DNA from 3 places in the Bradyrhizobium sp. INPA03-11B genome. Region 2 is predicted to be linked to each of the others. Evidence: riboswitches for the same ligand, from Rfam matches in the RefSeq annotation. Region 2 holds a riboswitch; each other region holds the start of a gene.
What was found. A riboswitch is a leader RNA that binds a small molecule or an ion and turns the genes downstream of it on or off. The one in region 2 is predicted to bind cobalamin.

Region 1 (2,258 bases), on a different contig from region 2:
GGCGATGTCTGTCAGAATTCGACGCCCGGCTGGGCCTTGATGCCGGAGCGGAACGGATGCTTCACCAATGTCATCTCGGTGACGAGATCGGCAATCTCGATCAGCTCCTTCTTGGCGTTGCGACCGGTGAGCACGACATGCGTCATCGGCGGCTTCGACGTCGTCAGGAATTCCACGACGTCAGCGACCGCGAGATAGTCGTAGCGCAGCGCGATGTTGATCTCGTCGAGCACGACCATGCGCAGGCTCGGATCTGCGATCAGCTGCTTGGCCTTTTCCCACCCGGCTTGCGCTGCTGCGATATCGCGGGCGCGATCCTGGGTCTCCCAGGTAAAACCTTCGCCCATCGCGTGGAATTGACAGAGCTCGCCGAAATGCCCGGTGAGCAGCCGGCGCTCGCCGGTATCCCAGGCCCCCTTGATGAATTGCACCACGGCACAGGGAAAGCCGTGCGCGACGCAGCGGACGATCATGCCGAAGGCGGAGGACGATTTTCCTTTGCCGGCGCCGGTATGAACGATGATCAGACCCTTTTCGCCGCTCTTGGTCGCCATGATGCGATCCCGGGCGGCCTTCTTTTTCGCCATCTTGTCGGCATGGCGCGCGTCCAGCGATGGGTCGGTGCCGACAGCGCCGTCCTCAGCGTCGTTTCCATCAGAAATCATCACGTTCCTTCGGCTTGACAAGTGCGAGGCTTGGACGAATGGTGGGCCTGCGTTGGTTCCTGTCCTACGACAGGCGAACAGGGAATGCGATAGGGCTGAGACCGCAAGGTCGGCCCAAAACGCAGCCGCCCCCGCGACCGTGACCGGAGAGATGCCCAGGCCACTGATTCCGTAAGGAGTCGGGAAGGTGGGCATCAAAGGAGAAATCCTACTCCGCAAGCCGGGAGACCTGCCAGCGCAGCATGTTGTGAGACCGGCGGACGGGGTGTTCCGCGACGGGGAACGAGCCGATCCACAATCGGTTCGTGTGCCTCATCGCTTCCCGCTGTCAATCCAGGAAGGCCGATGAGCGTTACCCTTCATGTCTGTATCACCTGCCGCGCCGGCCAAACGTTGGCGGAAGGTGACGTCGCGCCCGGTGCGCGCCTGCATGCCGCGCTTCTCGAGGCCGGCGTGCCCGATGGCGTCGATCTGGTTCCCGTCGAATGCCTGTCGGCTTGCAGCCAGGGCTGCTCGGTCGCGCTCAGCGCGCCCGGCCGGTGGTCCTATGTCTATGGGCGCCTGTCCGAAGCCAATGCCGGGGATGTGATCGCAGGCGCCTCCGCCTATGCGGCGGCACCTGACGGCATCGTGCCGTGGCGCAGCCGTCCTGAAATCTTCCGCAAGCAATCGCTTGCCCGCATTCCACCTCTTCCCGTCGTGCCGGAGGCCGCAGAATGACTACACTCGCCAAGGTTCCGGTTACCGTCGTGACCGGCTTTCTCGGGTCCGGCAAGACGACGCTGATCCAGCATCTGATCCGGAACGCCAACGGCAAGAAGCTCGCGGTGCTGGTGAATGAATTCGGCAGCGAAGGCGTCGACGGCGACATCCTGAAATCCTGCGCCGATGCCAATTGTCCGACCGAGAACATCGTCGAGCTCGCCAATGGCTGCATCTGCTGCACTGTCGCCGACGATTTCATCCCGGCGATGGAGCAGTTGCTCGCGCGCCCGGTGAAGCCCGATCACATCGTGATCGAGACCTCGGGGCTCGCACTGCCGAAGCCGTTGCTCAAGGCGTTCGACTGGCCGGAGATTCGTTCGCGGATCACGGTCGACGGCGTGATCGCGCTGGCCGATGCGGAAGCCGTTGCAGCCGGCCGCTTTGCGCCGGATCCGGCCGCGGTGGATGCGCAGCGCGCGGCCGACGACAATCTCGATCACGAGACGCCGCTGTCCGAAGTGTTCGAGGACCAGATCGCCTGCGCCGATATCGTGCTGCTGACCAAGGCCGATCTCGCCGGCGCGGAGGGGATCAAGGCGGCCAAGGAGGTGATCGCGGCCGAGATGCCGCGTGAGGTGCCGATGTTGCCCATCGTCGACGGCACCATCGACGCGCGCGTGATCCTGGGGCTCGGAGCTGCGGCGGAAAATGACCTCGCGTCGCGGCCGTCGCATCATGACGGCGAAGAGGAGCACGAGCACGACGATTTCAATTCGGTGGTGATCGATCTTCCGGAGATTGTCGACATCGATGCGCTGGTCGCCTCGATCAAGGGCCTGGCGCGGGAGCAGAACGTGCTGCGCGCCAAGGGCTACATCGCGGTCGAAG
Region 2 (2,258 bases):
GCGATCTGCACGCGCTCCTTGCCGAGCTTTGCAACAGCGGGTTCAAGCCGGTCAAGGAGTCTGCTTAGATCGGCGCGCCAGATGTTGCGGCCGTCGAGCACGCCGAGCGAGACGACGCGGTCGGCGGGCAGGCGGGCGAGGTCATCGAGCTGCTCGGGCGCGCGCACCAGGTCCAGATGCAGACCAGCCACGGGAAGCGCGAATGCCGTGTCTTGATTCTCGCCAAGGCCGCCAAAATAGCTCGCCAGCATGATCTTGATCTGCGGTACCGCCCTGGCGATTCCGACATAAGCACGGCGCAGCGCGTCACGCGCCGCCTCGTCGAGATCCAGCACCAGGCAGGGCTCGTCGATCTGCACCCATTCCGCGCCGCTGCTGGCAAGCCCCCGCAGCACCTCGACATAGACCGGCAGCAGCCGGTCCAGCAGCGACAGCGGCTCGAAGCCGGCATCCTTGCTCTTGGCGAGCTTGAGAAAGGTGACCGGACCGACCAGCGCGGGTCGGGTCTGGTAGCCCAGTGCCTTGGCTTCCTCATATTCCTCGATCGGCTTGCGCGAGACGAGGCGGAATTGCTGATCTTTCGCGAGTTCCGGAACCATGTAGTGATAGTTGGTGTCGAACCACTTGGTCATTTCTTGCGCCGGCACGCTTTGGCCATGATGGGCATGGCCGCGGGGCGCATCGTGCGGGTTGCCTTGGACATCACCCTGGCTGCCGCGCGCCATCGCAAAATAGGTCGCAAGTGGCATCGGGCCGCTGGCCCAGCCATAGATCGCGGGGATCGCGCCAACCATCACCGAGGTGTCGAGCACCTGGTCGTAGAACGAGAAATCGTTCGACGGGATCACGGAGACGCCGAGCTTCTTCTGCCGCGCCCAGTTGGCGGCACGCAATCCGATCCCGGCTTCGATCAATGCCTTCTCGTCCGATGCGCCGGACCAGAAGCTTTCGAGCGCAAGCTTGAGCTCGCGGCGTGGACCGATCCGCGGCGTACCAAGAGTTGCGACCGCAAGTGAGGAGATAGATTTAGAGGACATTGGCTTAACCCCAAAAGTTGGGGGCAAAGGCCGTAGTGACACGTCTGGACTCGCAAAGACGCATGGAGGCGCAAGCGGGTCGCAACCGCACCACCGGGACACCCCGCCCGAGGACGTTTATGTTGTCGAGGCAGGTCTCCTGGCTCGCGGGTCCTAGCTGTCGTCCGGCCTTCCCGAAACTTGCGCTTCAGTGGCTGAAATGGACGATGGCTCGCCGCTTACAGTTGCGGGGGCAGCGCCGGCATCGCACCGGCTTCCCTCTTAGCTTCGAGAGAAAGTGCCTCTCGAAGAACCACGACGAGGTCACTTACAGACAACATCGCGGGCGCGTCAACTCACGTGAGTTGAGGGGCTTCGTCCACAGACGCTCACGAGCGTTGGGATGACGCTTCCAAAAAATTTGGAGAGATCGTCTTGCGGCGGTTGACATCCTGTCTCAAATCGCACCAGATATAGACGTCACGGTCCGCCATATCACAAGATTTGGTGGCTAAGAGGGAAGCCGGTGAACTACGGATCGATCCGTAAAAATCCGGCGCTGCCCCCGCAACTGTAAGCAGTGAGTTGCTCTCGCCCTGTTAAGTCACTGATGCCACGAGGCATTGGGAAGACGAGGGAGCAACGGCGACCTGCGAGCCAGGAGACCTGCCGCGACACCAAACACGTCCACGGGCGGGGTGTCCCGGCGGTCGCTTGCACGGCCATGCCGGTGGCACTTGCCGCCGGAATGACGCAGCGTCCCCTCGACATCCAGCCCCAACAAGCATCACGGGGTCTGCACGATGTCTCTCTCTCTCGATCGCGAAACAAAGCCAGCGCCACTCATCCTGTTGCGTCCAGAATCGCTCGCCGCGCCGGAAGCTGCCCCTCCGATACAGGTGATACGCCGTAACGGCACGGTGTCGAAATTCGACGCCAGCAAGATTTCGGTGGCGATGACCAAGGCGTTCCTCGCAGTTGAGGGACATACCGCGGCCACCTCGCGCCGGGTGCATGAGATCGTCGAGCAACTCACCGCGGAGGTCGTCACCGCGCTGTCGCGGCGGATGAGCGAGGGCCGCACCTTCCACATCGAAGACGTGCAGGATCAGGTCGAACTGGCGCTGATGCGCAGCGAGCACCACAAGGTGGCGCGCGCCTATGTGTTGTACCGCGAGGAGCGCACGAGGCAGCGCGCCGAGCAGGAGGCGGCGAAAACGGCAAAGCCGGCGGCAGGACCAG
Region 3 (2,258 bases), on a different contig from region 2:
GATGCCGTGCGAGCGATGCGTCCGGCGGCGGTGATCGTCGATGCCCTCCATGGCGAGGTGCCGGCCGAACTGCTGTTTCCTGCTGATCTCGATCATGTGCCGGCGCCGCGTGAGACCGCGCCGCGACGGCCAGCGACCGATCGCTTCGAGACGCTGAGCTGGACCTCGGAGCATCCGGTGCGGCTGCCGCGCCTGCAGCAGGCGATCGGCAAACTGGCGCCGAAGCTGGCGCGGGCGAAGGGATTGTTCGAGACGGTGGAGCAGCCCGGGCGGCTGACGGTATTTCAACTCGCCGGCGGCCGCGCGACCTTGGCTGCGGGCGGCGTGCTGGTACCCGGCGTGCCGCGCACGCGGCTAGTGTTCATCGCCGAGATGGGCGTGTTGTCGCGCGCCGAGATCGACGAGATCATGGAGGGATGTGTCGAAGCAGAGTAATGCCAAGGTTCTCCGTCATCCTGAGGTGCGAGCCTCTTCGGCGAGCCTCGAAGGATGCACGGCCTGGCTAGTGGCCGTCGATCCTTCGAGGCTCGCTACGCTCGCACCTCAGGATGACGGGACAAGCATTCGAGTCGGACGCTGTGTCCCGATCGCAGCACAATCGCACAAAGCATGCGTGCGACAATCGCATCGAATTGACAGCTCTGCGTCCACCACCTATCGTTTTTCGCGACGGTTCCCTTCGGGGATCAAAAGGGAATGCGGTGCGAGAGTACTCTCAACGCCGCAGCTGTCCCCGCAACTGTAAACGGCGAGCCTTTCGTCAATTTGCCACTGGGCTATTCAGCTCGGGAAGGCGTCGACAGGCGATGACCCGTGAGCCAGGAGACCTGCCGTCAGTCGTGGTCACACGCGAGCACATCGGGCGGGGGCGTCCTGGTGGGATCGGAGCACTGCCTTTTGGGCAATGCGCCAGTCCGCGTTCGCGGTGACGTGCCACGTTACCGCGAGTCGTTTCATGTCCTCGTCTTCTTCCGTTGCGCGCAACTGGCGCCTCGGCCTCGTCTGCTCCCTGTCATCATTGCTGCTGCCGGCCGAAGCCGGCGCGCAAACAGCTCCACCCACCACGCTCGATCCGATCGAGGTCGCACCCTCGGCATCCGCGAAGCCCAAACCCGCGGCGCGAAGCAGCAACGTCGCGACGGCGCGGCAACGCGCCAGGCCGGCAACGGCCGCCGCCGCGCCCGGCGCGCCGCGTGCCGCAGCGTCGGGTGCATCGGGAGCGGCTTCGCCAACACTCAATGCCACCACGCCGGGCGGCACCGGCAGCCGCCTCAACCTGACGCCGCTGCAGACGCCGGCCAGCGTCGAGATCATCACGGCGCAGACCATCGCCGAACGCGGCCAGCACAATGTGCTCGATGCCGTCACCCAGAACGCGGCTGGGTTCATCGCAACGCCGGCGCCGGGCAATGGCGGCCTGTCGTTCAGCACCCGCGGCTTTGCCGGCAGCAACTCGGTGATGACGCTCTATGACGGCACGCGCTTCTACATCGGCTCCGGCACCCTGACGTTCCCCTACGACACCTGGTCGACGCAACGCATCGAGGTGCTGCGCGGCCCGGCCTCGGTGCTGTACGGCGAAGGCGCGATTGGCGGCGTCATCAACGTCGTTCCGAAGAAGCCGTTAGCCACGCCCTACAACGAGGCCGAGGTCTCGCTCGACAGCAACATGACGCGGCGGCTTTCGGTGGACAGCACCGGTCCGATCAATCCCAATGTGTCCTACCGCATCAACGCCACCGGCAACATGTCGGACGGCTGGGTCGATCGCGACAAGACCTCGAATGCGGTGGTCTCCGCCGCCGTGCGCGTGCAGGCTTCGGACAATCTCGCCTTCACGCTGTCCGAGGACTACGGCGATCGCAGCCCGTCGCGCTACTTCGGCACGCCGCTGATCAACGGCGCGATCCAGGACGCGCTGCGCTTCAAGAACTACAACGCATCCGACAGCGCGATCCGCTATCAGGACAGCTGGACCCAGTTCAAGTCCGAATGGGATGTCGCCGACGGCGTCAAGGTCAATAACACGCTGTATTATCTGACCAGCGAGCGGCACTGGCGCGACATCGAGAACTACACCTGGAATCCAAAGACCCAGCTGATCGATCGGTCGAGTTATATCGAGATCTTCCATGACCAGAAACAGGTCGGCAACCGGATGGATGCGACCTTCAGCGGTCATGTGTTCGGACTTGCAAACCAGTTCGTGGCCGGGTTCGACGTCAACCGGATCGATTTCACCCATACCAACAACTCGC

Region 1: linked by a shared signal. The riboswitch ahead of QMZ05_RS15695 (DUF1636 domain-containing protein) and the one ahead of metE (5-methyltetrahydropteroyltriglutamate--homocysteine S-methyltransferase) in region 2 are both predicted to bind cobalamin.
Region 3: linked by a shared signal. The riboswitch ahead of QMZ05_RS09560 (TonB-dependent receptor) and the one ahead of metE (5-methyltetrahydropteroyltriglutamate--homocysteine S-methyltransferase) in region 2 are both predicted to bind cobalamin.

Annotation. Positions count from the first base shown of each region.
Region 1 is NZ_JASGSR010000031.1:46,541-48,798, reverse strand. It holds gene cobO (cob(I)yrinic acid a,c-diamide adenosyltransferase) at 12-665, opposite strand; cobalamin riboswitch at 702-917, shown strand; gene QMZ05_RS15695 (DUF1636 domain-containing protein) at 1,011-1,385, shown strand; gene cobW (cobalamin biosynthesis protein CobW) at 1,382-2,258, shown strand, end outside.
Region 2 is NZ_JASGSR010000068.1:4,548-6,805, reverse strand. It holds gene metE (5-methyltetrahydropteroyltriglutamate--homocysteine S-methyltransferase) at 1-1,037, opposite strand, end outside; cobalamin riboswitch at 1,149-1,349, opposite strand; cobalamin riboswitch at 1,483-1,705, shown strand; gene QMZ05_RS25515 (ribonucleoside-diphosphate reductase subunit alpha) at 1,820-2,258, shown strand, end outside.
Region 3 is NZ_JASGSR010000017.1:44,798-47,055, reverse strand. It holds gene QMZ05_RS09565 (GTP-binding protein) at 1-435, shown strand, start outside; cobalamin riboswitch at 654-850, shown strand; gene QMZ05_RS09560 (TonB-dependent receptor) at 956-2,258, shown strand, end outside.